2 regions of the Dyella jiangningensis genome follow, and region 1 is predicted to be linked to the other one. Evidence: predicted binding sites of a transcription regulator. Region 1 holds the regulator's gene; the other holds the start of a gene.
What was found. Region 1 encodes FliA, which starts transcription of late flagellar genes. Its sites were predicted from a motif close to TAAAGTTTNNCNNNCNNNGGCCGATAA; they were not measured.
Positions count from the first base shown of each region.

Region 2: motA (flagellar motor stator protein MotA) is a predicted target of FliA. The motif match lies at 11,324-11,350, and genes of this name have one in related genera.

Region 1 is NZ_NFZS01000001.1:1,139,107-1,155,171, forward strand. Features, by position in the region: gene fliQ (flagellar biosynthesis protein FliQ) at 132-401, shown strand; gene fliR (flagellar biosynthetic protein FliR) at 398-1,168, shown strand; gene flhB (flagellar biosynthesis protein FlhB) at 1,181-2,317, shown strand; gene flhA (flagellar biosynthesis protein FlhA) at 2,330-4,420, shown strand; gene flhF (flagellar biosynthesis protein FlhF) at 4,553-6,010, shown strand; gene CA260_RS04995 (MinD/ParA family ATP-binding protein) at 6,022-6,945, shown strand; gene CA260_RS05000 (RNA polymerase sigma factor FliA) at 6,949-7,713, shown strand; gene cheY (chemotaxis response regulator CheY) at 7,837-8,244, shown strand; gene CA260_RS05010 (protein phosphatase CheZ) at 8,241-8,882, shown strand; gene CA260_RS05015 (chemotaxis protein CheA) at 8,907-10,874, shown strand; gene CA260_RS05020 (flagellar motor protein) at 10,876-11,616, shown strand; gene motD (flagellar motor protein MotD) at 11,629-12,741, shown strand; gene CA260_RS05030 (chemotaxis protein CheW) at 12,776-13,243, shown strand; gene CA260_RS05035 (AI-2E family transporter) at 13,338-15,242, shown strand; gene CA260_RS05040 (antibiotic biosynthesis monooxygenase family protein) at 15,278-15,583, opposite strand; gene CA260_RS05045 (hypothetical protein) at 15,749-16,065, opposite strand, start outside.
Region 2 is NZ_NFZS01000004.1:649,192-665,256, reverse strand. Features, by position in the region: gene secD (protein translocase subunit SecD) at 1-947, shown strand, start outside; gene secF (protein translocase subunit SecF) at 965-1,921, shown strand; gene CA260_RS15655 (TonB-dependent receptor) at 2,411-5,455, shown strand; gene CA260_RS15650 (TonB-dependent receptor) at 5,945-8,935, shown strand; gene motB (flagellar motor protein MotB) at 9,381-10,412, opposite strand; gene motA (flagellar motor stator protein MotA) at 10,409-11,281, opposite strand; gene CA260_RS15635 (sterol desaturase family protein) at 11,561-12,676, opposite strand; gene murU (N-acetylmuramate alpha-1-phosphate uridylyltransferase MurU) at 12,941-13,648, opposite strand; gene CA260_RS15625 (aminoglycoside phosphotransferase family protein) at 13,645-14,658, opposite strand; gene CA260_RS15620 (ammonium transporter) at 14,867-16,065, opposite strand, start outside.

The DNA of each region.
Region 1 (16,065 bases):
GAGGGGCGGGTGCTCGCGGTGGCGTTTCATTTTCAGGGCCGGAGCGAAAACACCACATTCTCTCGCAAGCCCCGACCCCTCACCCCAACTCTCTCCCCCGGAGGGGAGAGGGAGACAAGCAGGGGTACGCCATGACGCCTGAGTCCGTCATCGAATTCGGCCAGCACGCGCTGTACGTGGCGATGATGGTCGCCGCGCCGCTGCTGCTCACCGCGCTGCTGGTGGGTCTCATCATCGGCGTGGTGCAGGCCGCCACGCAGATCAACGAAATGACCCTGAGCTTCATCCCCAAGGTGATCGCGATGGCCGCGGTCGCGCTGATCGCCGGTCCGTGGATGCTGCGCACGCTGGTGCAGTTCACGCGTCAGCTGATCGAGAGCCTGCCCGGGGCGGTGAAGTGAGCAGCGTCGATTACGCCCAGATCCAGCACCTGCTGGGCTCGCTGCTGTGGGCGATGGGGCGTGTCGGCGGCTTGTGCCTGGTGGCGCCGATATTCGGCGACAAGGTGGTGCCGCAGCGCATCCGCCTGGGCGTGATGTTGATTCTTGCCTTCGTGCTGGCGCCGCTCGCGCCGACCAGCATCGACCTGATGTCCGCCGATGGCGTGGCCACCATGGCGAGCCAGGTGTTGATCGGGGCTGCCGTGGGTTTCGTGCTGAAGCTGGTATTCGAGGCCGTGTCGTTCGGCGGCCAGCTGGTGGGGCAGAGCATGAGCCTGGGTTTCGCCGAAACGGTGGATCCGCGTGGCGGCGGCAGCTCGCCCGTGCTCAGCCAGTTCTACCTGTTGATCGTGACCCTGCTGTTCCTGGCGATGGACGGCCATCTGCGCCTGATCGCCCTGCTGGCCGACAGCTTCCATAGCTTGCCGCCGGGCCAGGCGGTGATCGACGCCAACGGGCTGCACGCGATCCTGCTGTTCGCCGTGCACCTGTTCGGCGGCGCGGTGCGCGTCGCGCTGCCGGCGATGACGTCGCTGTTGATGGTTAACATCGGCTTCGCCGCGATCAGTCGCGCGGCGCCGTCGATGAATCTTTTCGCGGTGGGTTTCCCGATCACGGTGACCCTGGGTTTCGTCGCGCTGTGGCTCTCGCTGCGCAGCGTGCCGGGTGCGTTCGAATCGTTGCAAAACAGCGCGTGGACGCTGATGCACGAGCTGGTGGGTGGCTGAGGAGTCCGCACCATGGCCGAGCATGACGCCGAAGACCGCACCGAACAACCTTCAGAAAAACGCCTTCGCGAAGCGCGCGAGAAAGGCGATGTTCCGCGATCGCGCGATCTTTCGGGCGCGGTAGTGGTGCTGGCGGGCGTGTCGGCGCTCATCAGCGGCGGCGACCGTGCCATGGAGCATGTGCGTCGCATCTACGGTTTCGGCCTTACCTACGGCCGCGATGCGTTGTTCAGCGATGCGCTGCCCGCACGCGTGCTGGGCCTGGCGCTGCACGAGGCGATGTCGCTGTTCGCACCGGTCGCGCTGGCGACCGTGCTCGCCGCGCTGGCGGCGCCGGTGCTGCTGGGTGGCCTCAATTTCAGTGCCCAGGCGCTGCAGCCGAAGTTCGAGCGGCTCAATCCGGTGGAAGGCCTGGGCCGCATCTTCGCGATGCGTGGCCTCGTCGAGCTGGGCAAGTCGCTGCTCAAGCTGCTGCTGATCGGCGCCGTGCTGGTGATGGTGCTGAAGAACTGGCAGAGCGACCTGATGTCGACCGGCCACGGCGATGTCGGCGCCGGCATGCTCAAGGCCATGGGGCTGCTCGGGCACGGTGCGCTGCTGTTCGGTACGGTGCTGGCGTTGATCGGCGGCGCCGATGCGCTGTACCAGAAGTTCGACCACGCCAAGCGCCTGCGCATGACTCGCCAGGAGCTGAAGGACGAATCGAAGGAAAGCGACGGCAACCCCGAGCTCAAGGGACGCATCCGCCAGATGCAATTCCAGATGGCGCGCAAGCGCATGATGCAGGAGCTGCCGAAGGCCGACGTGGTGATCACCAACCCCACGCACTTCGCGGTGGCGCTGCGCTACGACGAAGGCCGCATGGGCGCTCCGCGCGTGATCGCCAAGGGCCTGGACGAAATGGCCATGCAGATCCGCCTCGTCGCGAACAGTCATCGCATCCCCACGGTGGAAGCGCCGCCGTTGGCACGCGCCTTGTATGCCACCACCCAGCTCGATCGCGAAATCCCATCGTCGCTGTACGTCGCCGTGGCGCAGGTGCTCGCTTACGTGTTCCAGCTCAAGCAGGCCGTCGCCCGTGGCGAGCAGGCGCCGAAGGCGCCCACGCCCGATGTCGATCCGGACCTGATGGGTCCCTACAAGTTCTGACGGAAATAACGCATGGCCACAGCCACCGCCATCGATAGCCTCAAGACGCTCGGACGCCGCGGCGTAGGTGCGCCGGTCATCATGCTCGCCATGCTGGCGATGATGATGCTGCCGCTCCCGCCCTTCATCCTCGACATGCTCTTCAGCTTCAACATCGCGTTGTCGCTGGTGATCCTGCTGGCGGTGATCTACGTGATGCGGCCGCTGGAATTCGCCGCGTTTCCCACCGTGGTGCTGATGGCGACCTTGTTGCGCCTCGCGCTCAACATCGCCTCCACCCGCGTGGTGCTGCTGCACGGCCACGACGGCCCCGGCGCCGCGGGCAAGGTGATCGAGGCGTTCGGCGAGTTTGTCATCGGCGGCAACTTCGCGGTCGGCCTGGTGGTGTTCGCCATCCTCACCATCATCAACTTCGTGGTGGTGACCAAGGGTGCGACGCGCGTATCCGAGGTGACGGCGCGCTTCACCCTCGACGCGATGCCCGGCAAGCAGATGGCCATCGACGCCGACCTCAACGCCGGTCTGCTCAACCAGGAACAGGCCCGCGACCGTCGCCAGGAAGTGCGCGAGGAAGCGGATTTCTACGGCTCGATGGACGGTGCCTCGAAGTTCGTGCGTGGCGACGCCACCGCCGGCATCCTGATCCTCATCATCAACATCGTCGGCGGCTTCTTCGTCGGCGTGATGCAGCACGGCCTCTCGGCCGGCGAAGCCGCCAAGACCTACACGCTGCTCACCATCGGTGACGGTCTGGTGGCGCAGGTGCCGTCGCTGATGCTGTCCATCGCCACGGCGGTGATCGTCACGCGCGTGTCCAAGTCGCAGGACATGGGCAAGCAGGTGATCGGCCAGGTGTTCGGCCAGCCGCGCGCGCTGGCCGTGGCCGGTGCGGTGCTGGGCGTGATGGGCCTGATCCCCGGCATGCCGAACATCGCGTTCCTGTTGCTGGGCGGCGCGTGTGGTGGCGCGTCGTATTTGATGGTCAAGCGCGATCGCGAAGCGAAGGAACGCGTGGCGAAGATCGCCGCCGAAGTGCCGCCTCCCGCCGCGCCGGTGGAGCGCATCGAGCTGGGCTGGGAAGACGTCGCCAGCGTCGATCCGCTCGGCCTGGAAGTGGGCTATCGCCTGATTCCGCTGGTGGACCAGCACCAGGGCGGCGAGCTGATGGGCCGCATCAAGTCGGTGCGCCGCAAGCTCTCGCAGGAGCTGGGTTTCCTGGTGCCGCCGGTGCATATCCGCGACAACCTCGATCTTGGCCCCAACACCTATCGCATCACCCTGATGGGCGTGCCGATGGGCGAGGCCGAAGTGCACAACGATCGCCTGCTGGCGATCAACCCGGGCCGCGTGCAGGACGGCCTGCACGGCATTCCCACGCGCGATCCGGCCTTCGGCCTGGAGGCGATGTGGATCGAACCCGGCCAGCGCGAACTGGCGCAGAGCCTGGGCTACACCGTGGTCGATCCGGCCACGGTGATCGCCACGCATCTTTCGCACATCCTGCAGGGCCACGCGCACGAACTGCTCGGCCACCAGGACGTGCAGCAGCTGCTGGACCGCCTCGCGCAGACCGCGCCGAAACTGGTGGAAGACCTGGTGCCCAAGCGCCTGTCGCTGGGTGTGGTGGTCAAGGTTATGCAGAACCTGCTGGCCGAGCGGGTGCCGATCCGCAACATGCGTTCCATCGTCGAATCCTTGGCGGAGCACGCGGGCCAGAGTCAGGATCCCGGCGCGCTCACCGCCGCCGTGCGCGTGGCGCTGGGCCGCCAGATCGTGCAGGAGATCACCGGCCTGGGTACCGAGATCCCGGTCATCACGCTGGCGCCGGAACTGGAGCAGATCCTGCTGGGATCGCTCGCAAACGGCGGTGTGGCGGGCGCCGCGGTGGAACCGGGCCTGGCCGACCGCCTGCAGCAGGGCGTCGCCGACGCTGCGCGCAAGCAGGAAATGAGCGGCGAACCGGCCGTGTTGCTGGTCGCGCCGCAGCTTCGTCCGTGGCTCGCGCGCTTCACGCGCCACGTGGCACAGAACCTGCACGTACTGGCCTACAACGAGGTGCCTGACAACCGCCGTGTGCGGCTGGTGCAGGCGCTGGGCCGATAGGACAAGGGACAGAGCGATGACGAAGCAGGGCTGGCAGATGGGTAGCGCAAGCGCATCGACGAGCGGATTCCGCCGTCGTGCAGACGCCACGTTCCACGCCGTCTTCGCTGCGCGCTCCTGGAGTTTCAACGCATGAAGATCAAACGTTTCGTGGCCGCCGACATGCGCCAGGCCATGCGTGAAGTGCGCGAGGAGCAGGGCCCCGATGCGGTGATCCTTTCCACGCGCCGCATGGACGAAGGCATCGAGATCATCGCCGCCGTCGATTTCGACGAGGCGCTGGTGCGCGAGGCTGCCCGGCATGGCGCGCCGCTGCACGTGGAATCGCACAGGCCGGTCGAGTCCGCTCCGGTCGAGGCGAAGCCGGCGGCGATCCGTCGCGGCGACGTCGCTCCGCCGCCGCTGCCGACGGCGAGCCGTCATCACGACGATGGCGTGACGGTGTCGCTGTCGCGTCGTGCGCCCGCGATGCCGCCGGCGGCCGAACCGGTGCCGCCTCGCGCAGGCGCGCCGCGTGCCGCCGAACCGCCGATGCAGGCCGCCGCCCCTGTACAGGCATCCGTCGCACCGGCGGTGCCTGCGGCGCCGGTCGAGGCAGTGGCGCCAGCCGCGTCGTTCGATCCGTCCGCACCGATCCATCCGCTGCTCGAGCGCGCCATGCAGGACACCGCCCGCGTGCGCGCCGAACTGGGCAGCCTGCGCGACCTGCTGGAGACGCAGCTCTCCAGCCTGATCTGGAACGACATGGAGCGCCGCCAGCCGCTGCGCGCTCGCGTGCTGCGCGAGATGACGCGCCTGGGCATCGAATCCGATGTCGCCCGCCAGCTGGTGGACGACCTGCCGAGCAACCTCAGCGCCGAGCAGGCGCGCTACCTGCCGCTGGGCATGCTGAGCCGCAGCCTTTCCATCAGCCGCCGCGACCAGTCCGAGCGCCCTGGCGTCACCGCCCTGGTCGGCCCGACCGGCGTCGGCAAGACCACCACGATTGCCAAGCTCGCCGCCCGCGCGGTGATGCGCCATGGCGCCAACAACGTGGCGCTGGTCAGCACCGACCATTACCGCATCGGCGCCGCCGCGCAGCTGGAGCATTACGGCCGCCTGCTCGGCGTGCGCGTGTACCCGGCCTATGACGCGGACAGCCTGCGCCAGGTGCTGGGCCTGCTGCGCGGTTGCCACACCGTGCTGGTCGATACCGCCGGCGTGGCTGGTGGCGATCCGCGCCTGGCGCAGCAGCTGGATGTGCTTTCCAACGGTGGCGACCTGCGCGCATGCCTGGTGCTGGCGGCCAACGCGCAGGCCCCGTCGCTCGACGAAGCGGTGCGTGCCTACCTGCCGCTGCGGCCGCACGCCTGCATCCTCACCAAGCTCGACGAGGCTCCCAGCCTCGGCGGTGCGCTGTCGGTTCTCATCCGCCACCGACTGGCGCTCGACTACATCACCGACGGCCAGCGCGTGCCCGAGGACATCGCCGCCGCCGATGCGCGCGTGCTGGTGTGCCGCGCCGCCCAGGTGCTCAAGGGCAACGCCGCCGCGACGGCGGACGACGATGTGATGGCGGAACGGTTCGGACTGGCGGTGGCAAACGCATGAGCGCTTTCGCAATGAATCAGGCGATCGGTCTGGAGAGCATGCTGCGTGCCCTGGCGGAACGGCACGGCAGGCAGAACCCCGGCCAGGACCAGGCCTTCGGCCTGGCCAGCCCTCCGCCGCGCAAGCGCTGTCGCGCCATCGCGGTGGCCGGCGGCAAGGGCGGCGTGGGCAAGACCACGGTGTCGGTGAACCTCGGCATGGCGCTGGCGATGGGCGGTCACGACGTGATCCTGCTCGACGCCGACATGGGCCTGGCCAACATCGACGTGCTGCTGGGCCTCACGCCCACGCGCCATATCGGTCATCTGCTCGACGGCGCGTGTGGCATCGAGGATCTGCTGCTGCCTGCGCGGCACGGCCTCAAGGTGGTGCCGGCCGGTTCCGGCACGCGCCGCCTGGCCCAGCTCAGCAACACCGAGCACGCCGCGGTCATCCGCGCCTTCGACGACCTGGTGTCGCCGCCGGACTACCTGCTGGTGGATACCGCCGCGGGCGTCTCGGACAACGTGGCGATGTTCGCCGCGGCGGCCGACGACGTGGTGCTGGTGGTCTGCGACGAGCCGGCCTCGCTCACCGACGCCTACGCGATGCTCAAGGTGCTGAGCCGCGACTTCGGCGTCCGCCGCTTCCGCATGGTGGCGAACATGGTGCGCAACCTGGGTGAGGCGAAACAGCTGCACCAGAAGCTGGCGCGCGTCAGCGACCGCTTCCTGGACGTGGCCCTGGATTTCATGGGCATGGTGCCGAACGACGAACGCCTGCGGCAGGCCATCAAGCGCCAGAGCGCGGTGGTCGACCTGTGGCCGTCCAGCCGGTCGGGCCAGGCATTCAAGCAATTGGCAGGTGCGGTCGATACATGGGGTGAACCCGAAAGACTCGGCCTGGACCGCATTGCCTTCTTCAGCAGGCAGGCCGCTGTGGCCAACGGGTGGTGAGAAATGAGCGTGGCTTCCGAATACCTGCAACTGCAACGCCAAAGTGCCGACGAGCTGGTCCGCCAGCACGCCCCGCTGGTGCGAAGGATCGCCTATCACCTGATGGGCCGCCTGCCGCCGAGCGTGGACGTGAGCGACCTGATCCAGGCCGGCATGATCGGGCTGCTGGAAGCGGCGCGTAATTTCGCGACGGGACGCAATGCGAGCTTCGAGACGTTTGCGGGCATCCGCATTCGTGGCGCGATGCTCGACGAACTGCGCCGCACCGACTGGACGCCGCGCTCGGTGCACCGAAAGGTGCGCGAGATGGCCGAGGTGGTGCGCCAGATCGAGATCGAGACCGGCGCCGATGCCGACGACGCCGAAGTGATGCGGCGACTGGGCATGGGCGCGGAGGAATACCACCAGGTGCTGGCCGATGCCGCGAGCGCCCGCTTGCTGAGCCTCTCGGCACCGGACGACGCCGAGGGCGGCGCCGCCTTCGATGTGGCTGACGGCGAAAGCCTGAATCCGCAGGAGAGCGTCGAGAACGACGGCATGCGCAGTGCGCTGGTCGAGGCCATCGGCAGCCTGCCCGAACGCGAGCAGCTGGTGATGTCGCTGTATTACGAGGAGGAGTTGAACCTCAAGGAAATCGGCGCGGTGCTCGGGGTGACCGAGTCGCGCGCCTGCCAGATCCACGGCCAGGCAGTGGTGCGCTTGCGGGCGCGCATGAGCGGCTGGCACGACGCGGTCGAGCAGAGCCGGAAGCAAAAGAAGAAGGGGTGAGCGGCGAAGGCGCAAGCCCGGGCATGCCGGTGAAGCCGACGCGCGTCCACCGCGGTCGGTGCGCTCTCGCCACTCGCCTCGTCCCTGTTTAAACCATCCACACACGCTCAGCGGAGAAAGCGTTTGGACAAGAACATGAAAATCCTCGTGGTGGACGACTTTTCCACCATGCGGCGCATCGTCCGCAACCTGCTGGTGGAGCTGGGTTTCAGCAACCCGCTCATCCAGGAAGCCGATGACGGCGAAAACGCGCTCACCATGCTGAAGGCCAACGCCTTCGACCTGGTCGTCACCGACTGGAACATGCCCAACATGACGGGCATCGACCTCTTGCGCGCGATCCGTGCCGAGCCCTCGCTGAAGGGCATGCCGGTGCTGATGGTTACCGCCGAGAACAACCGCGACCAGATCATCGCCGCCGCGCAGGCCGGCGTGAACGGCTACATCGTCAAGCCGTTCACCGCCGTCACGCTGCAGGAAAAACTCACCAAGATCTTCGAGCGGCTTGCCGCCAGCGGAGCCGCCGCATGAACGCACAAGTATCCCTGATGGATGGCGGCTCGCTGCCGCAGGAACTGCACGACCTCCTCAACAGCTCTGACGGCGCCGCCTTCGAGCAGGCGCTCGACGTGCTGGTGCGCCAGCGCGAGCAGCGCATGTTCCGCGCGCTGGGCCTCTTGGCCCGCGATCTGCACGACGCCGTGCGCCGCCTCGGTGGCGACCTGGCGCAGGAAGGCGTGCCGGGCAGCGTGGCCGACGCGCGCCAGCATCTGCAGGACGTGCTGGAGATGAGTTCGCAGGCCGCGCACCGCACGCTGGATTTCGCCGAGCGCATGCGCCCGCAGGCCGAAGCCGTGGCCGAGAACGCCAACGCCGTGATCGACGGCACGCCCGAGGGCGACGTGGCCCACGTGCTGGCGAAGCAGGCGCAGTCGTTCGCCAACGAGTGCCGCGAAGGCCTGGCCGATTTCGTGGTGGCGCAGTCGTGGCAGGACCTCGCCGGCCAGCGCATCAAGAAGGTCGTCAACTTCATCGGCAGCGTGGAGAACTCGCTGCTGGAACTGGTGAGCCTCACCGGTGCGCTCGCCACCGGCGAAGCTGCGGCGGCGCCGGTCAAGGTCACCAGCCAGGACGAAGCCGATCGTCTTCTCAGCGAATTCGGCTTCTAAAAGAAAAAAAGAATAAGGACTGGCATGGATCCCACGTTCGACAGCGAGCTGCGCGATGCCTTCCTGGTGGAAGCCGGGGACCTCGTGCAGCGCCTGGGCGACCAGCTGATCGGGCTGGAAGGCTCACCGCGCGACAGCGAACTGCTGAACGCGGTGTTTCGCGCGTTCCACACCGTGAAGGGTGGCGCGGGCTTTCTCGCGGTCGAGCCGATGGTGCAGCTGTGCCATCACGCCGAAGACCTGCTCAACGTGGCGCGCAATGGCCAGCTGCTGATCGATGCCGAACGTATGGACGCGCTGCTCGAAGCGCTGGACCTGCTCAACGACATGCTCGCGGCGCTGGCCGGCGGCCAGGCGATGGCCATGCCACCGCCGGCCTTGCTCGACCGCCTGTCGCCGGGCAAGCGTGCGGCTCCCGCGCCTGCGCCCAAACCGGTCGCTGCACCGATGGCGCCGCCGCCTGCCGACGGCAGCATCGACGATTCCGAATTCGAAGCCTTGCTGGACAGCCTGTACGGCAACGGCGGTGCGCCGGGCGCGCCGGCGGCATCGTCCAGCGAGTCCGGCACGATTTCCGACGACGAATTCGAGGCACTGCTGGACAACCTGCACGGCAAGGGCGGCACGCCCGGTGCGTACGACGCACCGTCGGCCGCCGCCCCGTCGGACAGCATCAGCGACGATGAATTCGAAGCGTTGCTCGACAACCTGCATGGCAAGGGCTCGGCGCCCGGTGCGATGCAGGCGGCAGCACCCGTGCCGGCACCGGCTCCCGCGGCTGCACCGGCACCTGCCGCGCGCAACGCCGCGCCGCCGCCGGAAAACACCGTGCGCGTGGATACCGCGCGCCTCGATTCCCTCGTGCATCGCGCCGGTGAACTGGTGCTGGTGCGCAATCGCCTGCTGAGCCTCGCCGCGAAGCAGGGCGACGAAACCCTCGCGCTGGCCGCGAGCGAACTCGATCGCGTAGCCGACGCGCTGCAGAACGCCGTGCTCGGCATGCGCATGCAGCCGGTGGGCCGCCTGTTCCAGCGCTTCCCGCGCATCGTGCGCGACCTGTCGCGTCAGCTCGGCAAGGAAGTGGAACTGGTGCAGGAAGGCGAGGGCACCGATCTCGATCGCAGCCTGGTCGAAGCGCTGGCCGATCCGATGGTGCACCTGATCCGCAACGCACTCGACCACGGCCTGGAAATGCCGGCCGACCGCGAGCGCGCCGGCAAGCCGCGCAAGGGCAAGGTCACGCTGTCGGCCAGCCAGCGCGGCGAGCGCATCGTCATCTCCGTGGCCGACGACGGTCGCGGCATGAATCCCGACGTCCTGCGCCGCAAGGCGGTGGAAAAGGGCGTCATCGACGAGGCGCAGGCCGCGCGCCTCACCGAAAACGAATGCTATGAACTGATCTTCCGCCCCGGCTTCAGCACGGCCGCCACCGTCTCCGACATCTCCGGTCGCGGCGTGGGCATGGACGTGGTGAAGACACGCGTGGCCGAACTCGGCGGCACCTTGCAGGTGCGCTCGCAGCTCGGTCGCGGCAGCACGCTGGAACTCGCCGTGCCGCTCACGCTGGCGATCCAGCGCGTGCTGATGGTGCGCGTGGGTGCACGCCTGCTCGCACTGCCGCTCAGCAACGTCGAGGAAGTGTTCGAAATGGCGCCGGGCCAGCAGCAACAGCTCGATGGCCGCGTGGTCGCTTCGCATCGCGGCCGCGCGCTGGCGCTGGCCGATCTCGCCGGCTGGGTCGGCGTGAACGATCTGCCTGGCGGCCACGTGGTGGTGCTGCACATCGGCCACCTGCGCCTGGGTTGCCTGGTGCACGAAGTGCTGGGCCGTGAAGACGTGATGGTGAAACCGCTCGGCCCTTTGTTCGAAGGCGTGCCCGCCGTGGCGGGCGCGACGGTCACTGGCGACGGCCGCCTGGCGCTGGTGATGGACCTTGCCGGCCTCGCGGATGCCGATGGCCAACTACTCCCTTCACTGCGAATGAGCGCCTGACATGGACCTGGTAAGTCTCATCGGCACGATCCTGGCGTTCATCGTCATCATCGTCGGCACCATCCTCAAGGGCTCCAGCGTCGAAGCGCTGTGGAACCCCGCTGCGTTCGTAATCGTGTTCCTCGGCACCATCGCCGCGCTGCTCGTGCAGAACTCCGGCAAGGTGCTCAAGCATGCGATGAAGCTGTTTCCCATGGTGTACAAGCCGCCGCAGCACCAGCCCAGCGACCTCATCAGCCGCATCGTCGGCTGGAGCGAGATCTCCCGCCGCCAGGGCCTGCTCGGCCTCGAGCCGCAGATCGATTCGGAAAGCGACACCTTCGTGCGCAAGGGCCTGCAACTGCTGGTGGACGGCAGCGAGCCGGAAGCGATCCGCGGCGTGCTCGAAGTGGAAGTGGACGCGCGCGAGCACCATGACCTCGCCGGCGCCAAGGTATTCGAAAACGCCGGCATCTTCTCGCCGACCATGGGCATCATCGGCGCCGTGATGGGCCTGATGGCGGTGATGCAGAACCTGGCCGACCCCAGCAAGCTGGGCCACGGCATCGCCGCGGCCTTCGTCGCCACCATCTACGGTGTCGCGCTGGCGAACCTGCTGATGCTGCCGATGTCGGCGCGCCTGAAGAGCCTGATTCACAAGCAGACGCAGATGCGCGAGATCCTCATCGAAGGTCTGGTCGCGATCGCCGAAGGTTCGAACCCGCGGCAGATCGAAGCCAAGCTGCAGGGCTATATGCCCTAACCGGATGCTGCCGTGGCCAGGAAGAAGAAAAAACACGAGGATCACGTCAATCACGAGGCATGGGCGATTCCCTATGCCGACCTGATGACGCTGCTGCTCGCCTTCTTCGTGGTGATGTATGCGGTGTCCGTGGTGAACGAAGGCAAGTACCGCGTGATGTCCGAATCCATCATCGAGGCCTTCAACGGTTCCAGCCACGTGATTGCGCCGATGCCGCAGACGCGCGCGTCCCCGCACAACGTGGATCCGGCCATGGCCACGCCGGCGGGGCAGCCTGGCGCCGCGACCACGCCGGTGAACGTGCCGATCCCCGCGCGTCCGCAGAAGGTGCGCGTGATGGACGTGCGCCAGGCGCTGCAGGACCGCACCGAACAGAAGAACCTGGAGCTGATCCGCGACCAGATCCAGCGCGCGATGCAGCCACTGATCGACAAGCAGATGGTGATCGTGCGCAAGACCACCACGTGGCTGGAAATCGAACTGCGCACGGATATCCTGTTTCCCAGTGGCGTGGCGAAGCTGTCCGACCAGGCCAACGGCGTACTCGACGAAATGGCCGGCATCCTCAAGCCGTTTCCCAATCCGGTGCGCATCGAGGGCTACACCGACGATCGCCCGATCAACACGTCGCTGTATCCATCCAACTGGGAACTTTCCGCGGCGCGTGCCGCTGCCGTGGCGCGCCTGTTTTCCGAACAGGGCGTTGAGCCTTCGCGGCTGGGTATCGTCGGCTGGAGCGAATATCGCCCGGCGGCCGACAACACCACCGAGGACGGCCGCAACCACAACCGCCGAGTGTTGATCGTCATCCTCAGCAACGACGGCGCGCCCAAGCGCCTGTTCAACGACAGCGACGGCAAGAACCAGTACGCGGATGCCGGCGATGAACCTTCGCCTGCACCCGAAGTGCCTGCCGTGCTGCCTGCCGTGCCGACGCTGTCGTCGAGGCCGGCCGAAGCCGCGCACGATGGCGTGGTGCCGCCGAACAAGGTGATCCTTGCCGGCCCGGCCGCAGCGGACGCACCTGCGGATGTCGCGAGAACGCCGCCGATCGTCGCGCCGGCGGCAGCGGGCGCCATCACCGTCACCGCGCCGCATCTCGCCAGGCCGGAGCACGGGCCGTGAATCCTGTTTTCGCCACGCATGCAGCGGAGTCGATGTGAGCGACATCCCCAACCACACCACCGATCGCTGGCTGTCGTTCCGGCTGGGCGGGCAGCTTTATGCCGCGCCGCTCGACCAGGTGAGCGAAGTGATCCGCGACGGCGAACTCACGCCGGTGCCTGGCGCCGCCGCTGACCTGCTCGGCATCCGCCACCTACGCGGACGCATCGTGCCCGTGCTCGATGGACGCCGGCGGCTGGGCCTGCCGGAAACCCATGGCGGCGACGCGCATGAAGTGCGCCTGGTGATGCTGTCGCATGGTCCGCACCTGGTGGGCCTGCGCGTGGACGCCATCGGCGATCTCGTGCATGCACAAGGCGCCGAGATCGCGCCGCCTCCGCCCGGCGGCGCCGCAAGGCATGACGATCCCGTGCACGGCGTGCTGCCGTGGCAAGGCGGTTTTGTCGCCTTGCTCGACGTGCGTCGCCTGTGCCGTCTGCCGCTGGAAAGCGAGGCGGCCTAGGGCAACGCAGGGCCGGCGGGCTATGCTCTGGGAAACCGGAAGCGGCCACGTCGCTCCGATCCACCTGCAGCATGGAACGGTGAGGAGAGTGCCCATGTCTGACGATGCCAGCACGGCTGCCGCGTCGCCCGGCCAGCGTGCGATGGTGATCATCGCCGCGACCTGCGTGCTGGCATTGCTGTATGTCGGCCGCGAAGTGCTGGTGCCCATCGTGCTCGCGCTGTTCCTCAGCCTGCTGATGGCGCCGTGGGTGCGCATCTATCGGCGGCTGGGCATGGGCCACGGCTCCTCGGTGCTCGTCGCCGTGCTCGCGCTGGTGGTGATCGGCGGTGGCCTGGCCACGGTGATCGGCTCGCAGATGGTGTCGATGGCACGCAGCCTGCCGCAGTACGAGGCCACCATCCACGCCAAGGTGCAGACGCTTCGCACCTTCACGCTGGCCGAGTTGCAGGCGATGCAGGGCGAGTTCGGCAAGGTCATCGCCTCGTCCGAGGGCACGACGGAGCAGGGTGCATCCGCGGCAGGCGAAAGCGCCAGGCGGCTGGACGAAGGCGCCGCGCATGCGCCGGCAGGCGCGACATCCACGCCGCTGGCGGTGCTCGGCCGCGTGCTTTCCACCGCATGGGTGCCGGTGGAAACGGCAGGCATCGTGCTGGTCGTGCTGGTCTTCGTGCTGCTCGAACACGAATCGCTGCGCGATCGCTTCATCCGCCTCGCCGGCGGCAACGACCTGCGCGCGACCACCGCCGCCATCAACGACGCGGGCGAGCGGCTGTCGCGCTTCTTCCTCTCGACGTTCTCGGTGAATTTCGGCGTGGGGCTGGCCATCTGGGCGGGCCTCTCGGTGCTCGGCGTTCCCAATGCGCCGCTGTGGGGCGCGCTCACCGCGGTGCTGCGCTTCGTGCCGTACGTGGGCGTGTGGCTGGTGGCGGCGCTGGCAGCCTTGTTTGCCGCGGCGGTGGTACCGGGCTGGACGCTGGTGCTGCTCACCCTCGCGCTGTACATCGTGATCGAGCTGCTCGTGTCGCAGCTGATCGAGCCCTTCCTTTACGGACATACCACCGGCCTCTCGCCGCTGGCGGTGGTGGTGGCGGCCATCTTCTGGAGCTGGCTGTGGGGCCCGGTGGGCCTGGTGATGTCCACGCCGCTGACGCTGTGTCTCGTCGTGGCCGGTCGTCACGTGAAGGCGCTGGGCCTGCTCAACGTGCTGCTCGGCGATGCGCCCGCGTTGACCATGCCGCAGCGCCTCTACCAGCGCGCGTTGTCGGGCGATGCGGGAGAAATCATCACCGAGGCGCGTTCGTTCCTGAAGCGCCGTTCGTTCGCCGCCTATTGCGACAACGTGCTGCTGCCGGCGCTGCAACTGGCCGGCATCGACCTGCGGCGCGGCGTCATCGGCGCCGAGCAGCAGGGCACGGTGCGCGAAACCATCGTGACCGTCATCGGCGCCCTGGGAAACCAGGGACAGCGGCACATGCGCTGGCGTCGCCGCACCTCGGTGCTTGACGACGTGAGCATCGGCCGCCGCCTGCGCCAGCAGCGCGAAGACATCAGCGGCCGCTGGCAGGGGCCGCTCACCGTGGCGCCGGGTTCGATCGTGCTTTGCGTCGGTCTGGGCACGGTGGTCGACGATCTGGCGACGGAGCTGTTGACGCGCATCCTGCGCGACCTGCACCTGGACGCACGCCATATTTCCGTCGAGGACTTCGCCGCGTTCGAGGCCGAGCCGCATCCCGAGGCGACGCCGAATGCGGTGGCGATGCTGTATCTGGTCAGCGCCCAGCTTTCCGATGAGAAACAGGGCATGGTCGAAGCGGCCGCGCAGATGCGCGAACGCATGCCGGGCGTGCACCTTGCCGCGCTGCTGCTACCCGAGCCGCTGGCCCAGGTCGAGGGCCCGGCAACGACCGAAGCCGATGTCGACGAAGTGCTGGATTCCTTCGAGAGTGCGGCCTTGCAGGCCATCAACCGGATCCCGGAAGGTGCCGCCGCTGCGTGACGTGGTGCGCTACGTCGCCCGTCGTACGCACAAGGCTACGGGATCGCCTCGAACGCGCCGAGGCGCGTCTCCGATGTCGCCAGACCTTCGAGCTGCTGGTCCAGCGCGTCGTAATCCGCGCGGTGGCGATGCCTGAAGGCCTCGAAGGATTCACGCGATTCCCAGCGGTCCACCGTCAGGTAGCGAGCGGCGTCTTCCGCGTCGCGCAGCAGCTGCGTTTCGATGTAACCGGGTGCGCGACGGAAGAGTTGCACCCACGGTCCCCGTGGCCCATAGGCGTGTTCAAACTCTGATGCCCGCGTGGCCGGCAGCCGGAATTCCCACACGATGTCGTAGCTCATGCAGCGCTCCTGCACGCCGTCGCGTGCACTGTTCGACGTCGTTTTCCGGAAGGCCAGGGGCATGTTCCGCACCGGAGTGTTCCATGGCGAGTGCTGCTCATTGCCGGTGCGCTGTTGCCAAGGTGACCTTGATTACCGTGCTGCGGTCTGCGGCAGCGGTGTGCTTCAGGACAGCAGGTCTTCCGCCAGTCGCAGGCGGTTCTCCGCTTGCTCGACCGTGTAGCTCAGGGCGAGTGCGAGATGCACGGCATTTTTCGGCGTGAGCTTGTAGGTACGGACCAGGCCGGCCAGTTCGGCCAGCGCTTCCATGTCGACGCGCGCGCTTTCGATCGCCCGCGCGGTCTGGTGAGTGAGGCGCGTGCCTTTGGAAACGATGAAAAGTCCGAGGGACAGCGCCGCATCCGTGGCCGCTTTTGAGATGGTGACCGCCATGCTCTCGGGCAGCACTCCTTCGCTGACGGCATCGCTCGCCAGTTCCTTGA
Region 2 (16,065 bases), on a different contig from region 1:
CGCGCCTGTACAAGGGGCGCGAAGGCCAGCCGTACCTCTTGAGCAAGAACATCATCGTCACCGGCGACCAGCTGGTCGATGCGTCCTCCACCTTCGACCAGCAGAGCGGCTCGCCCGCCGTGTCGGTGACGCTGAACTCGGCCGGCGCGAAGAAGATGCTGGACTTCACCACCGGCAACGTCGGCAAGCCGATGGGCGTGGTGTACGTGGAGCGCGTGGTCGAGACCAAGATCGTCGACGGCAAGGAAGTGCGCACGCCGAAGATCACCGAAGAGGTGATCAACTACGCCACCATCAACGGCGTGTTCGGCAAGAACTTCCAGACCACCGGCCTGCGCAGCCCGAAGGAAGCCTCCGAGCTGGCGCTGCTGCTCAAGGGCGGCTCGCTGGCGGCGCCGATCGACATCGTCGAAGAGCGCGTGATTGGTCCCAGCCTCGGCCAGGACAACATCGAGAAGGGCCTGCACGCGGTGATGATCGGCCTGGCGCTGGTGCTGCTGGCCGCGGCGCTCTACTACAAGCTCTTCGGCCTCGTCGCCGACGTTGCGCTGTTTTTCAACCTGGTGATCCTGGTGGCCGTGATGTCGGCCGTGGGCGTGACGCTGACCATGCCGGGTATCGCCGGTATCGTGCTCACGCTGGGCATGGCGATCGACGCCAACGTGCTGATCTGCGAGCGCGTGCGAGAGGAACTGCGCAACGGCTCCACGCCGCTGGCGGCGATCCGCGCCGGCTACGACAAGGCATGGGCGACCATTCTCGACGCCAACGTCACCCACCTGATCGCCGCGCTGGCGCTGACCACGATGGGCTCGGGCCCGATCAAGGGCTTCGGCATCACGCTGCTGATCGGCATCCTCACCTCGATGTTCACCTCGGTCACTGTGACGCATGCGATCACGGCGCTGATCCACGGTCATCGCAAGCTCAAGACGCTGAGCGTTTGAGGTAAAGAGAACACAACATGGAAATCTTCAACCACAACGCGAACGTCAACTTCCTCGGCATGAGGAAGATCAGCGTGGGCATCGCCATCCTGCTGATGGCGGTGTCCTTCGGGCTCATCGCGATCAAGGGCCTGAACTACGGCCTGGACTTCACCGGCGGCGTGTCGCTGGTGGTGGACTATGAAAATCCGGTAACCACGGCCGAAGTGCAGGAAGCACTGGAAAAGGGCGGCATCGAGCATTCGCTGGTCGCCAGCCTGGGTGGCACGCGCGAAGTGTCGGTGCGCTTCCAGCCCACGGCGGTGATGAAGGACGAAGCCGGCAAGATCAACCTCGACAAGGTCTCCGCGGTGACCACCGGCGTGCTCAAGGCGAGCCGCCCGGACGTGAGCATCAAGAGCCGCGACTACGTGAGCTCGACCGTGGGTGACGAGCTGCGCAGCGACGGCATCATGGCCGCGCTGGTGGTGATGCTCGGCATCGGCCTGTACCTGGGCATCCGCTTCGAATGGCGCTTCGCCGTGGCGGCCATCGTCACCGAACTGCACGATGCGCTGATCACGGTCGGTGTGTTCGCGCTGGTGCAGCGCGAGTTCGACCTCACCGTGCTCGCCTCGGTGCTGGCGGTGATCGGTTACTCGATCAACGACAAGGTCGTGGTGTTCGACCGCGTGCGCGAACTGTTCCGCCTGGCCCGCAAGGCCGAGCCGGAAGAGATCCTCAACCGCTCGATCAACAACACGCTGTCGCGAACCATCATCACCGCGCTGTTCACGGCGATCACCATGGCCGCGCTGTACTTCTTCGGCGGTCCGGTGGTGCACGGCTTCGCCATCACCATGCTGATCGGCATCCTGGTCGGCACGCTGTCCTCGATCTTCGTGGCCAGCCCGATCCTGCTTTGGCTCGGCGTGTCCAAGCAGGACCTGATGCCCAAGACCAAGGAAAACCCGGAGCTGGCGCGCCGGCCCTGAGGTTTGCTCCATTACGTGCTGGACGAAACGGCCCGGGATCACCGGGCCGTTTTTTTTTGGTGCCGTCGTCATCGCGGCGCGCACTTAGCGAGGCGTTGCCCTTTGCCAGTGGCCGACGGCAGGGCCTTGAGAACGTCGTGAGAGTGGCGACGCCGCGGCACGGATAGGCACATCGGCTCCTGTGGTGCTCAGTCGGTCAGAAATCCCTGACGGCATGAATCGCAAGAAATTGCCAAATACTGTTACAAAAAGTTGACATTTCGTAAGAAAACGCTCTACCTTCACGATTCCCTCATCCGGACGACAGTCTTGAGTCAGGCTAAGAACGGCTTGGCGCAAGGAACTGCTCGCCGCACAAGGGGGAAACGGGGGTGGTTCTGCAGGGGGAGCCTGCCAGATCCGCACTGGAAGCTAGCTGACTCCGGTCGTCCCGAGGACGAGCGGCAGGTTTCTTTTGCCCAAATTTATGGGCTGCTTGGGGAGATCCAGATGAGTTTTAGTTCGTTGAACAGGGCCGTCCTGCTGCGTCGTTCGACGCTTGCTGCTGCGCTGACCATGAGCCTGGCGGGCGTGGCGTTCGCCCAGTCCACCACCGGCACCATCTTTGGCCAGGCGGAAGCCGGCGAGACGGTGACGGTCTCCGGTTCCACCGGTATCACCCGCTCGGCCACGGTCGACCAGTCGGGTCGCTACCGCATCAGCAACCTGCCGCTCGGCACCTATTCGGTCACGCTGCAGAAGGACGGTGCCACGGTCGATAGCCGCAAGGACGTCGCCATCACGGTGAACGCCGGTACGGAAGTGTCGTTTGCCTCGGCCGCCAATGCCCAGGCGCTTTCCTCGGTGACCGTGACGGCCAATGCGCTGCCGGCCATCGACGTCTCGTCGGTGGACTCGCGCACGGTGATCACCTCGCAGGACCTCGAGCGCCTGCCGCTCGGCCGCAGCGCCGAAGCGATCGCGCTGCTCGCCCCGGGCGTGGTCCAGGGCAGCAGCTATTTCAGCGGCCAGACCGCGGGTTCGTCGGTGGTGTCCTTCGGCGGTTCGTCGGTCAGCGAGAACGCGTATTACGTCAACGGCTACAACTCCAGTGATCCGCTGAAGAACCTCGGCGGCGTCGGCATGCCATACGGCGCGATCGACCAGCAGGAAATCTACACCGGCGGCTACAGCGCCATGTACGGCCGTTCCGACGGCGGTGTGATCAGCCAGGTCGGCAAGCGCGGCACCAACGAATGGCACTTCGGTGGCCAGGTGTTGTGGGCGCCCAAGTTCCTCGCGGAAGACCCCAAGAGCATCTACTACCCGAACGAGCAGCTGCCGGCAGGCTACGGCTACACCAACAAGAACCTGCCGGGCACGCTGTACCGCTCGCGCAAGGACAACGTGAAGTGGAATCGCACCTATGACGCCTACGTGGGCGGTCCGCTGATCAAGGACAAGCTGTACTTCTTCGTGGCGGCGGAAGCCGAGCGCCAGGAAGGCAAGTCGACCTCCACGTCGGCGGCGGCCGTGCCTGCGAACACCTACTACAAGTACGACATTCCCAAGTACTACGCCAAGCTCGACTGGAACATCAACGACAGCAACATCCTCGAGCTGACCGGTATCTCCAACAAGACCGAATACAGCGGCTCGCTGTACAAGTACGACTACAAGACCGGCGTGGAAGGCGGCTTTGCCGGCTATGACACGTCGACCAAGACGGGTTCGGACATCTACGTCGGCAAGTACACCAGCTACATCACCGACAACCTGACGTTCACCGCGACCTACGGCCAGAACCGCGCGATCGACTACTCGAACACGCCGGGCCTGACCACCACGCAGAACTACCTCAGCGGCGTGACCAACCAGGATCCGCTCATCACCGGCGGCACCCCGATCCGCAACTCGAACTCGGTGCTGTACGTGAAGGACCCGGGTGCGAAGAACAAGACCCACGGCCTGCGCCTCGACCTGGAGTACAAGCTCGGCGATCACCTGTTGTCCGGCGGTATCGACAACATGCACTACAAGGCGATCAACGAAGGCCAGCAGGTGAGCGGCCCGGGTTACGCCTGGATCTACTACAAGGCCGCTGCAGGCAAGGAAAACGTGCCGATCCAGCCGGCGTTCGACGTGGGTGCTCCGGGCGGCCGCGGCTATTACGCCGCGCGCTACATCTTCCAGACCACCACCAGCATGGCGGTGGACCAGAAGGCCCAGTACCTCGAAGACACCTGGCAGATCAACGACCGCTGGATGGTGAAGCTGGGTCTGCGCAACGACCAGTTCACCAACTACAACAGCGCCGCGCAGAAATACGTCGACCAGAAGGACCAGTGGGCACCGCGTCTGGGCTTCAGCTGGGACGTGTTCGGTGACTCTACCTTCAAGGTGTTCGGCAACCTCGGCCGCTACTACCTCGCGCTGCCCAACAGCGTGGCGATCCGCGGCGCTTCGGCGTCGACCTTCACCTATGAGTACTTCACCTACAGCGGCATCGACGCCAATGGTGCGCCTACCGGCCTGAAGGCCATGGGCCCCGGTCCGGTGTCGACCAATGGCGAGTACGGCGTTGCGCCGGATCCGAAGTCGGTCGCTGCGTCGAACCTGAAATCGCAGTATCAGGACGAAGCCATCCTGGGCTTCAACAAGATGCTGGGCACGAGCTGGGTGGCCGGCGCCAAGGTGACCTTGCGCAAGCTGCAGACCTCGATCGACGACGTGTGCGATCCGGATGCGCTGGCGGCGAAGGTGGAAAAGAGCGGCATCGACCCGGACAGCGTCGTCATTCCCGACGGCTGCCTGATCTTCAACCCGGGCGAGAACAACACCTTCCTGCTGAAGAACGCCAACGGCAGCGGCTACTCCAAGGTCAGCATGTCGACCAGCGACTGGGGCTTCTCCACCGGCGCCAAGCGCAAGTACTACGCGCTGGATCTGTTCCTGGAGCATCCGTTCGACGGCAAGTGGATGGGTCGCGTCGACTACACGTTCTCGCGCAGCTACGGCAACACGGAAGGCCAGGTGCTCTCCACCATCGGCCAGGACGACGTGTCCAAGACGCAGGACTGGGATACCCCGGCCCTGATGGTCAACAGCAACGGCCTGCTTTCGAACGATCGCACGCACCAGCTGAAGGCCTACGGCTCGTACCAGATCTCGCCGGAGTGGATGGTGTCCGGTGCGATCCGCATGATGTCCGGTGCGCCGAAGGCCTGTCTGGGCTACTACGGCACCAATGAAAGCGATCCGTCGGGTTACAAGTCCAAGTACCGCTGGTGCGGCGGCGAGCCGAGCACGCTGGGCACGAACGGCCGCCTGCCCTGGACCAAGTTCCTGGATCTGGGCGTGACCTACCGTCCGTCCTTCGCCGACCAGAAGCTGGCGTTCAACTTCAACATGTTCAATGTGTTGAACGAGCGCAAGCCGACCGTGCTCGATGCGACGTATGAGAGCGGCCGCTACACGGTGTCCAACACCTACGGCGCCGCGCTGTACCAGACCACGCCGCGTTACGGTCGTTTCTCGGTCACGTACGACTTCTAAGACAGCAAGCAGAACGACACGCCTGACCACGCGGTTGCCCTTCGGGGCAACCGCATGCAGCGTCGAGCCACAGAAAGACGCGCATGGATCCTCTTCCCGGGCCGCCAGTCATCGCTGGCGGCTTTTTTTTGTGCGTGTGCCTTAGCGAGCCGGTCGGGCCAATTTCTTTCCGAAGAACCGATAGTTACAGCCGAAACGGCAGCGTACGAAATAGCGCAAAGAGCAAGTTTTCGTTAATCGATCCTTGCGGCAAGTTGACATTCCGTAAGAAAACACTCTACCTTCGTCGCCAAGCTCTGTTGTCGACAGCTTGAGTACAGGTTTTTCAAAACTGTTCGCAAGCAACTACGTCGCACCAGGGGGGGAGGGTGGTTTCTGCAGGGGGGCCTGACAGAACCGCACCAGACGGCAACTTGAACCGATCGCCAGTCAGGCGAACGGCAGGCATCTTTTGCCCTTTTATCGGGCTAAAACGGGGAGATCCAACTGATGTTCCATTTCCAGAATCGCGGCGCTGCACTCCGCCGCTCGTCGCTGGCCATAGCGCTCACCATGGGGCTGACGGGCGTCGCTTTTGCTCAGTCGACCACCGGTAGCATCTTCGGCCAGGCGGAAGCCGGCCAAACGGTAACGGTGGCCAACGACACGGGTATGACCCGCCAAGTGGCGGTCGATAGCTCGGGTCGCTATCGCATCACGAACCTTCCGCTCGGCAACTACACGGTCACCCTTCAGAAGGATGGCGCAGTCGTAGACACCCGTAAGAATGTCGGTCTGACGGTGAACGCGGGTACCGAGGTATCGTTTGCCTCTGCCGCTAACGCGCAGGCACTGTCCTCTGTCACGGTGACGGCCAACGCGCTGCCGGCTATCGACGTGTCGTCGGTCGACTCGCGTACGGTCATCACCTCAGCCGAACTGGACAGGCTGCCGATAGCCCGCACCGCTGAAGCCATCGCGCTGTTGGCGCCGGGTGTGGTACAGGGCAGCAGCTTCTTTACCGGCCCGACTGGAAATCCACTGGTCTCGATCGGTGGGTCTGGTGTCAGCGAGAACGCGTACTACATCAACGGCATGAACGTGACCGACCCGCTTAACGGCCTGGGTGGTCTCTCACTCCCTTATGGTGCCATCGAGCAGCAGGAAATGCTCAACGGTGGCTACAGCGCGATGTACGGCCGTTCCGACGGTGGCGTGCTCAACCAGATCGGCAAGCGTGGTACCAATGAGTGGCACTTTGGTGGTCAGGTGCTGTGGACGCCCGAGTCTCTCAAGGGTGATCCGCACAATATTTCCAACTCGGCTGGTGCGCTGTATCAATATCGCAATGCCAACAAGGGCTGGAACACTACGGCTGACGCCTATGTCGGTGGTCCGCTGATCAAGGATAAGCTGTTCTTCTTCGCTGCAGCAGAAGCGAGCAAGTCCCAGGATACTTATGTCGATCCCAAGTCGTCGGGTACGTCGCGCGAGCGCACCTACCACGACCCGAGCTGGTACACCAAGCTCGACTGGAACATCAACGACACCAACATCCTGGAACTCACCGGCGCTTCGACCAAGCACAGCTACAACGGCGAGATCTACGACTACGACAGCACCAGCCACTCGCAGGGTGATCACCTCTTTGGTGATACGCACACCAAGACTTCTGCGATGATGTGGATCGCCAAGTACACCAGCTACATCACCGACAACCTCACGTTGTCGGCGCAGTACGGCAAGCAGAAGACTGACCTGTACTCGGAGCTGTCGTCCAGCTTTGATCCGAACCTGATCTATATCTATGGACCGAGCAGCCAGAACCCTGCGATCTCCGGCAGCACCACGGGTATCGGCAACACCCAGGCAGTGGATACCACTACGGACCCGGCCCACCAGACCAAGGGTGCCAACTACCGCCTCGACCTGAGCTATGTGCTGGGCGACCACACCATTACGGTGGGTATCGACAACCAGCGCACGCAGGACCTGAACGACGGCGACTACGTCCCGACGAACGCGGGTTACATGTGGGAATACGGCCAGATGACGAACCCGAGTTCGGAAATCATCTCGGGCCAGGTGGATGCACCAGGGGCTTACCCGGGCGGTGCCGAGGGTTACTACGTCGACCAGTACTTCTACAAGACCGCTGCCTCGGTTCGCGTGGAGCAGCGCGCGCAGTACATTGAAGACAGCTGGCAGGTCAGCGACCGCTGGCTGGTGAAGCTGGGTCTGCGTAACGACCAGTTCACCAACTACAACAGCGATGGCGCACCTTACATCCGCCAGACCAAGCCGCAGTGGGCTCCCCGCCTTGGCTTCAGCTGGGACGTGAATGGCGACTCCAGCTTCAAGGTCTACGGTAATGCCGGTCGCTACTACCTCGCGCTGCCGACCAGCGTGGCGTTGCGTGGTGCTTCTGGTTCGCTTTATACCCGTGTGTACTACACCTACACCGGAATCGACCCGGCAACCGGCTACCCGACGGGTCTGACCCCGATCGATACGATCAAGGGACCGGGTGCGCAGATCTCGGCGAACAACGAGTATGGCCAGGCTCCGGATCCGAATACGGTGACCGCCCGCTCGCTGACAGCGCAGTATCAGGACGAGTACATCCTCGGTTTCGACAAGCAGTTCAACGACAAGTGGAGCTACGGTGCCAAGGCGACCTACCGCAGCCTCAAGAACGCCATCGACGACACTTGTAACTACCAGCTGTTCTTCGACAAGGCCGAAGCCGCTGGCCTCGATACCGACCAACTGCGTGGCTGCTACTTCTTCAACCCTGGCCGTGGTGCGACGTTCCAGCTGCCCGACGGCAATGGTGGTTATGGGCAGTTCACGCTTAGCGCCAAGGAGCTTGGTTTCGCGCACGCCAAGCGCGACTACTACGCCTTGGATCTGTACGTCGAGCATCCGTTCGACGGCAAGTGGCAGGGTCGCTTCATGTACACCTTCTCGCGCAGCTACGGCAACACGGAAGGCCAGGTGAAGTCTGACATCGGCCAGCAGGACATCGCTGCCACGCAGGACTGGGACTATCCGGTGCTTATGGAGTACGCAGGTGGTCGCCAGCACAATGACCACACCCACCAGTTCAAGGCTTACGGTACCTACCAGTTCTCGAAGGAATGGAACTTGTCAGGTCTCGTGTCGCTGATCTCGGGTGCGCCGACCAACTGCTCGGGCTACTACGGCCCGGACGAGACGGCTCCTGCCTACAACGGCCCGTACTATCACTGGTGCGGCGGCAAACCGGCTCCGGCAGGTACCGCGGGTGATCTGCCATGGCAGAAGAACGTATCGCTCAACCTGGAATATCGTCCGAATTTCGCGGACAACAAGTTGGCGTTTAGCGTGTACGCGAACAACGTCTTCAACTGGCAGGAACCAACCTACGTCTACGAGTACTACCTGCAGCCGAACTACCGTCGCCCGCGTGGTTACAACAACCCGCGTTCGATCCGCTTCGGTGTGACCTACGACTTCTAAGCTTCAGACGGAAATCGCGCCCTGCGGTACAACTCCCGCCGTACCGCAGGGCAGATCTGGCTGGCAAGGTTGTATGCTTGCTTGCCCTCCCTTGGCCGCCGGCTTTGCCGGCGGCTTTTTTGCGCTTGGGAGATAGATGAGGCGGGGACTATTACTCGATCTCGCATCGACGCGTGTTTGTCGTTCTGGGTATGCGGGCTCAGCGGCGAGGTAGGAGGTGACGAGATCGCGCTTCGCACTTTGTTCATGGACCGAACTGCATACGGACTGTCTGCTCATGCAGGGCATCATGGGCTGTCGTGCCGTGATCACGACAGCTCACTTCGTTTCGAAGTGGACAAGCCACCTCATGATCGAAGCTGCGCCCGCTTTCGAGTGGTTTGCGCCGGCTTGGAAGTGGCCGGTAGTGGACGCGCATCAGCGCGCCATGGCCCGTAAACGGCTTTCAGGGCGAATCGGGAGATTGCCTGGCAGCGTCCATCGCAGGATTGCTGGCAGCCTCAAGTGCGGGCCCATCAATGGTCGGTGACGTTGCGGGCGCGATGGCTGCGACTGGTGGAAGCAACGTGCCAGTAGCCTTCGCGTCGATCGGGCCGGCTTCCTGCGAGAGCGAATTCGCTTCGGTCTGCTTGTTCATCACGATGATGCTGATGCGGCGGTTGATCGGGTCGCCGGGATTGGCGCGGTCGAACGGCACCGAGGCGGCGAGGCCGACGACGCGGGCGATCTTTTCCTCTGGCAGTCCGCCGGCCAGCAAAGAGCGCCGTGCGGCGTTGGCGCGGTCGGCGGACAGTTCCCAATTGCTGTAATGATGATCGCTGCTGTACGGCGCGTCGTCGGTGTGGCCCGAGATGCTGATGCGGTTGGGTACGCGATTGATGAAGCCTGCCAGCTCCTGCAGGATCGTCTCGGTATATGGCCGCAGTTGCGCGCTGCCAAGGTCGAACATCGGGCGGTTCTGCTTGTCGACGATCTGGATGCGCAGACCCTCGGGCGTGATGTCCAGCAATAGTTGGTCCTTGAACGGAGCGAGCGCCTGGCTGCTCTGGATCGCGGCCTGCAATTGCTGCATCAGTTCTTCCAGGCGCGCGCGTTCCTGCTTGCGCGCTTCCTTCTCGATGTCCTTCGGATCGACACTCGCGGCGGCGGCGCCTTGTTTGTCGTGGCCCGGGCCATGCGGGAGATCCATCGCGCCGCCGAGCTTGATCATGCTGTTGCTGGCACCGCCGGGACCCGACTGGCCAGACGGAGCCATCGTCGCCGTGCCCTGCGTCATGCTGGGATTCTTGAAGTATTCGGAGATGGCGGCGCGTTGCTGCCGCGTGCCTGCGCCGATCAGCCACATCACCAGGAAGAAGGCCATCATGGCCGTTACGAAGTCGGCATAGGCCACTTTCCACGCGCCGCCATGGTGGCCGTGTCCACGCCGCTTCACCCGGCGAACGATGATGGGTGTTAGGTCGCCTTGGTCGCTCATGCCGCGGCCTTGGCGCGCGGCGAAGCCTTGAGGTGGTCTTCCAGATCCTGGAAGCCGGGCCGGGTGTTGGAGGAAAGCGATTTGCGCGCGAATTCCACCGCGACCTTCGGGTTGTAACCGCGAAGGTTGGCCAGCAGCGCGATCTTCACGCACTCGAACGCCCGGCCGTCTTCCTGCACGCGGTTTTCCATGGCGGCGCCCAGCGGTCCGATGAAGCCATAGCAAAGCAGGATGCCGAGGAAGGTGCCGACCAGTGCGCCCGCGATGTGCATGCCGATGCGCGAGGTATCGTCGCCGAGCTGTGACATGGTGGTGACGATGCCCAGCACGGCCGCGACGATGCCGAAGCCAGGCAGCGCATCTGCCATCTTCGTCATGGCGAGCGCGGGCGCGATCGCTTCGTGATGATGCGTTTCCAGCTCCACTTCCAGCAGCTGTTCCAGCTCGTGTGGATTCATGCTGCCGCCAACGATCAGGCGCAGGCAGTCGGTGGTGAATTCGATCAGGTGATGTTCGCGCAGCAGGCGCGGATAGGCCGAAAACAGCGAGCTCGACTGCGGGTCTTCGATGTGTTCCTCGATGCCGAGCAGGCCTTCCTTGCGCATCAGGCTGAACAGGTCATAGAGCATCGACAACAGGTCGATGTAATCCTGCTTCTGGTACTTCGCGCCTTTCAGCAGGCCCATCGCATCGCGCAGCGCCGCCTTCACCACCTTGGGAGGGTTGGCGGAAATGAAGGCGCCCATCGCGCCGCCGCCGATGATCAGCAGCTCATACGGTTGCCACAACGCCAGAATCTGCCCATGGGACAGCACGAAACCACCAAGCACGCAGGCAAGGACCACGAAGGCGCCGACCAGGACCAACATATTCGCTCCGGAATACGGAGCCCATCACTCCGCGCACAGGTCTTATCGGCGCGGGTGCGGAAAAATTGAGAAGACGTTCAGGCGGCTGGGATGACCCTAGCCGTCACGACGCGATGAAATGCTTTCGTAAGGTTTACGCGGAAGCACGGTGATCGCCTCGATATGCACGAGGGTGATGCGGACCCATGCGGCATGCGACGAAGCGATGCCGCTTGATGGCGTCGATCGCGCGACGGGCACCTCCGCTGTCACGCAAGCTCACGCCCGCAGGCGGCTGGGTCAGGCGGTCGAGGCGCTTTCCTGCGCGACCTTGTTCGCCAGCGTCGGCTCTGCGTGCGACGGTGACGGCTGCGTGACGTGATGTCCCAACGCATGCAGATCGAGCTGGTCGACGGGGATCGGCTCGTAGTTCGGGCTGAAGGCCACTTCACCGAACTTCCATCCGGCCGGCCGACGCACCGCCCCCCAGAAGCGCTTGCAGGCGTTCCAGTGCAGTCCGACCAGGCCGTGGTTGTTGTCGTCGTCCACCATCGGATCGCCTACGCCGGTGGGGCGCAGCGGTTCGCCGTACAGCGCCGTGCCGAACAGTACGTCCCAGATCGAAAAGACCTGGCCGAAGTTGCAGTTGTGCAGGTTGGGTCGCGCCGGATCCACCAGCATGTGGTGCAGTCGATGGAACTTCGGTGCCACGAACACGCGGTTGAACAGCGGGCCGAAGCCGATGCGCACATTCGCATGCGAGAAGTTCTGCACCAGTTCGCCGACCAGCACGAGCCAGGCAAATTGGTCAGGTTCCACGCCCATCACGATGCCCACGGTCGCCAGGATCATCGATTGGATGAAACCGTCGATGAGGCTGCCGCGATCGTTTGTCCAGCAGCTCATCTGTCGTGTGCTGTGATGCATGCTGTGCAACGCCCACCACCACGGCAATGCGTGCTGCAGGCGATGCATCCAGTAATAGGTGAAGTCGTAGACGATGTAGTAGCAGCCGAACAGCAGCCACGGATGTTCTTTCAGCGCGGGAAACCAGTGCGTGATCGCCAAGGGCGATGCGCTTGCGTCACTGGGGCCGGTATCGGGGCCGCCGAAATAATTGGCGATCGGCGTGAGCACCAGATAGCTGAAGATCGGGAAGATGCCCACGAGCATCAGCAGGGTGTACTGGAAATCGACCTTGGTCAGCTTGCGGTCGGTCCACTTCTCCGCCGGCACGAGGCTCTCCAGCGGGCGGAAGATGAAGCCGATGATGCACAGCTGCAGCGTGGCGATGAGCAGCGACTCGGCGATGTCGTTGGGATCACCGGCCAGGTTCTGCAGATGCAGGAACTGCAGCACCGGCTGCACGCCATGCGTGCTGAACCCGTTGACCAGGAGGGACCACAGTTCGGACATCGTCGATACCTAGCGATGAAAACGGACGGTCCTGCAGGGAGATACATCGGACAGGCGCGCCACGTGTGGCGGCCCTACGGGCTACAGAACCGGGCGGTTTAGGATACCTCCGTGCATGGCAAAGCCTCAAACCGGCAGGATTTTGCGGTGTGCCGCCCGTGGCGCGGGCCAGCCCTGTAGGAGCGCACCCAGTGCGCGAAAAGCCTACGGAGCGGCAATGCCGAACCTCTGCGGTCGCGCACTGGGTGCGCTCCTACAGCGACGTTACGGTCGACTCAGCCTCTCGTCGAGTTCGGCGAGCCTTTGCGGCGTACCCACGTCCGTCCAGTTGCCGCGATGGTGGCTGCCATGCAGCTGAGCGAGTGACATCGCACGTTCCAGCAGCGGTCTCAGCTTGAAGCGCGGGGGCGTTTCCGTGGCGCCCGCATCGTCGACTACGGCGCGCCAGTCATGCAGAAGCTCGCGCCGGAACATGCCGATGCCGCTGTAGGTGAGTCGAGGCAACGCATCGCCATCGTGCAGCACGCCCTTCGCGTCCAGCGAAAAGTCGCCGCGTGGATGATGCGCGGGATTGTCGACCATCAGCAGGTGTCCCATGCCCGCAGGCTCGGCGGGCAGGGTACGGAAATCCGCATCGGTCCAGATATCGCCGCTGATGACCAGGAACGGTTCGGGGCCGAGCAGGTCCAGTGCATTGAGCATGCCGCCGCCGGTTTCCAGTGGCGTGGGGCCTTCATACGCATAGCGGATGCGCAGCCCCCAGCGCGAACCGTCGCCGAGCGCGTCGGGGAACTGCTCCGCCAGATGCGAGGTGTTGATCACCACGTAGCGCACGTCGATCGCGGCGAGTTTCTCCAGGTGCCATTCGATCAGCGGCTTGCCGCCGACGGGCAGCAGCGGCTTGGGCGTGTGGTTGGTGAGTGGGCGCATGCGTTCGCCCAGGCCTGCGGCAAAGATCAATGCATGCCTCATGCGGCGGCCACCTGCGTGAGGTCGCGGCCTTCCGCGTGACGCTCGAGCAAAGCGACGAAGTCGGCGAGTTCGGGGTAGTGGCGCGCCACCGTGACCACGTAGTGATAGACGGTCGGTACGTTGGCGAGATACCCCGGCTTTCCGTCGCGATACCACAGGCGATAGAACTGGCCGAGCACGCGCACGTGGCGATGCATGCCGGTGAGGTCGAACCAGCGCAGGAAGCGCGCGCGCGTTACCTTGTCGTTGATCATGCCGGCGTCGAGCAGACGCTGGCGATACGACTCGACCCAGCCTTCGATGCGTTCGCGCGGCCACACGATGTAGGCATCGCGCAGCAAGGATGCGAGGTCGTAGGTGATCGGGCCGGCCAGTGCGCCCTGGAAATCGATCACGCCCGGGTTGTTCTCGTCGACGACGAGCAGGTTGCGGCTGTGATAGTCGCGATGCACGAAGCAGCGAGGCTGCTCCTGCGCGTTGCGGATGATCACGTCGAAGGCCGCCTCAAGCACATCCCACTCGTCGCAACTCGGCGTGTGGCCGAGGTGGCGATCAAGGAACCATTCCGGCATCACTTCCAGGCCGGTCACCAGCACCTGATGGCTGAACGGCGGCAGGTCGCGATGATCCATGCGGCTCTGCATGAGCAGCAGGGCATCCATGGCATCGCTGTAGAGCGCATCGGCCGTGCGGGCGTTGAGTTCGGACAGATAAAGGCGATTGCCGAAATCCTCGATCAGCAGAAAACCCTGTTCCAGGTCCTTCGCATGCACCGCTGGCACGTGCACGCCGGTGGCGGCGAGGCGTTCGCCGATGGCCAGCCAAGGGCGTGGATCCTCCTTCTCGGGCGGCGAATCCATCACGATCCAGCTGCGGCCGTGGTGATGCGTGCGCCAGTAACTGCGAAAGCTGGCGTCGGAAGAGGCGGGCTCGAGGGTAAGCGTGGCGTCGCCGAGGGCGGAGCGTGTCCAGTCCAGGCGGGCGGCGGCGCGGTCGTGAACGTTAGCCATAACATGCTGCGTATGGAATTGCATGCAGCTTAGCGGGTGGAGTGGGCGAACTGTACCGGCGCCCCGGGACATTCATCGAAGATTCCTTCTCCCTCCGGGAGAAGGTGCCGGCAGGCGGATGAGGGTGCGGGCGGAGCGAAGGGTGAAAGGCTACGCGAGCCCCGCACCCTCTACCCAACCCCTCTCCCACAGGGAGAGGGGCTCTAGCTCAAGACAGGTTGTAAGCCTTCTCTTCATGCAGCGCGATATCGAGGCCGATCAGCTCCTGCTCGTCGTCCACGCGCAAACCCAATGTCCAGTCGATCAGCTTGAGGATCACAAGGCTGAGTACGGCGCTCCAGATCACCGTGAAACCCACGCCCTTGGTCTGGATCCACAGCTGCCCCCACACCGATTCCACCGCACCAAAGCCGCCCAGTTTGGGCGAGGCGAGTGGGCCGGTGAGCAGCGCGCCGACGATGCCTGCGATCGCATGCACGCCGAACACGTCGAGCGAGTCGTCGTAGCCCAGCTTGTGCTTCAGTCGCGTGGCGCTGAAGAAACAGATCACGCCGGCCACGAGGCCGAGCACCAGCGCACCACCTGGGCCTGCCGTGCCTGCGGCCGGCGTCACGGCGACCAGGCCGGCCACGGCTCCGGAAACGATGCCGAGTACGCTGGGCCGTCCGTGCACGATCCACTCGGCGGCGAGCCAGCCCAGCGCGGCGGCGGCGGTGGCGATTTGCGTCACCAGCATCGCCATGCCCGCGCTGCCGTTGGCGGCCACGGCCGATCCCGCGTTGAAGCCGAACCAGCCCAGCCACAGGAGGCTCGCACCCATGACGGTGTAGCCAAGGTTGTGCGGTGGCATTGGTACGTTCGGATAACCACGACGCTTGCCGATCACCAGGCAGGCGATCAGGCCGGCGATGCCCGCGTTTATATGCACCACCGTGCCGCCGGCGAAATCGATCACGCCGAGATCGCCGAGGAACGAGCCCGGACCGCTCCACACCATGTGCGCCACCGGCAGGTAGACGATGGTGAGCCACAGGCCGCTGAACCACAGCAGTGCACTGAATTTCATGCGTTCGGCAAAGGCGCCGATGATCAGCGCGGGCGTGATGATGGCGAAGGTCATCTGGAACATCACGAACACGCTTTCCGGCACGGTCTGGTAGCGCGAATCGGGCGTGAGCCCGGCGAGCAGCACGCGGTCCAGTCCGCCGATGAAGGAGTGCAGGTTGGTCATTCCCGCATGCATGCCTTCCGTGCTGAACGCCAGCGAGAAGCCGTAGAGCAGCCACAGCACCGTCACCAGCGCAGTGATGGCAAAGCACTGCATCAGGACCGAGAGCAGGTTCTTCGCGCGCACCATGCCGCCGTAGAACAGCGCCAGGCCCGGAATGGTCATCAGCAGCACGAAGG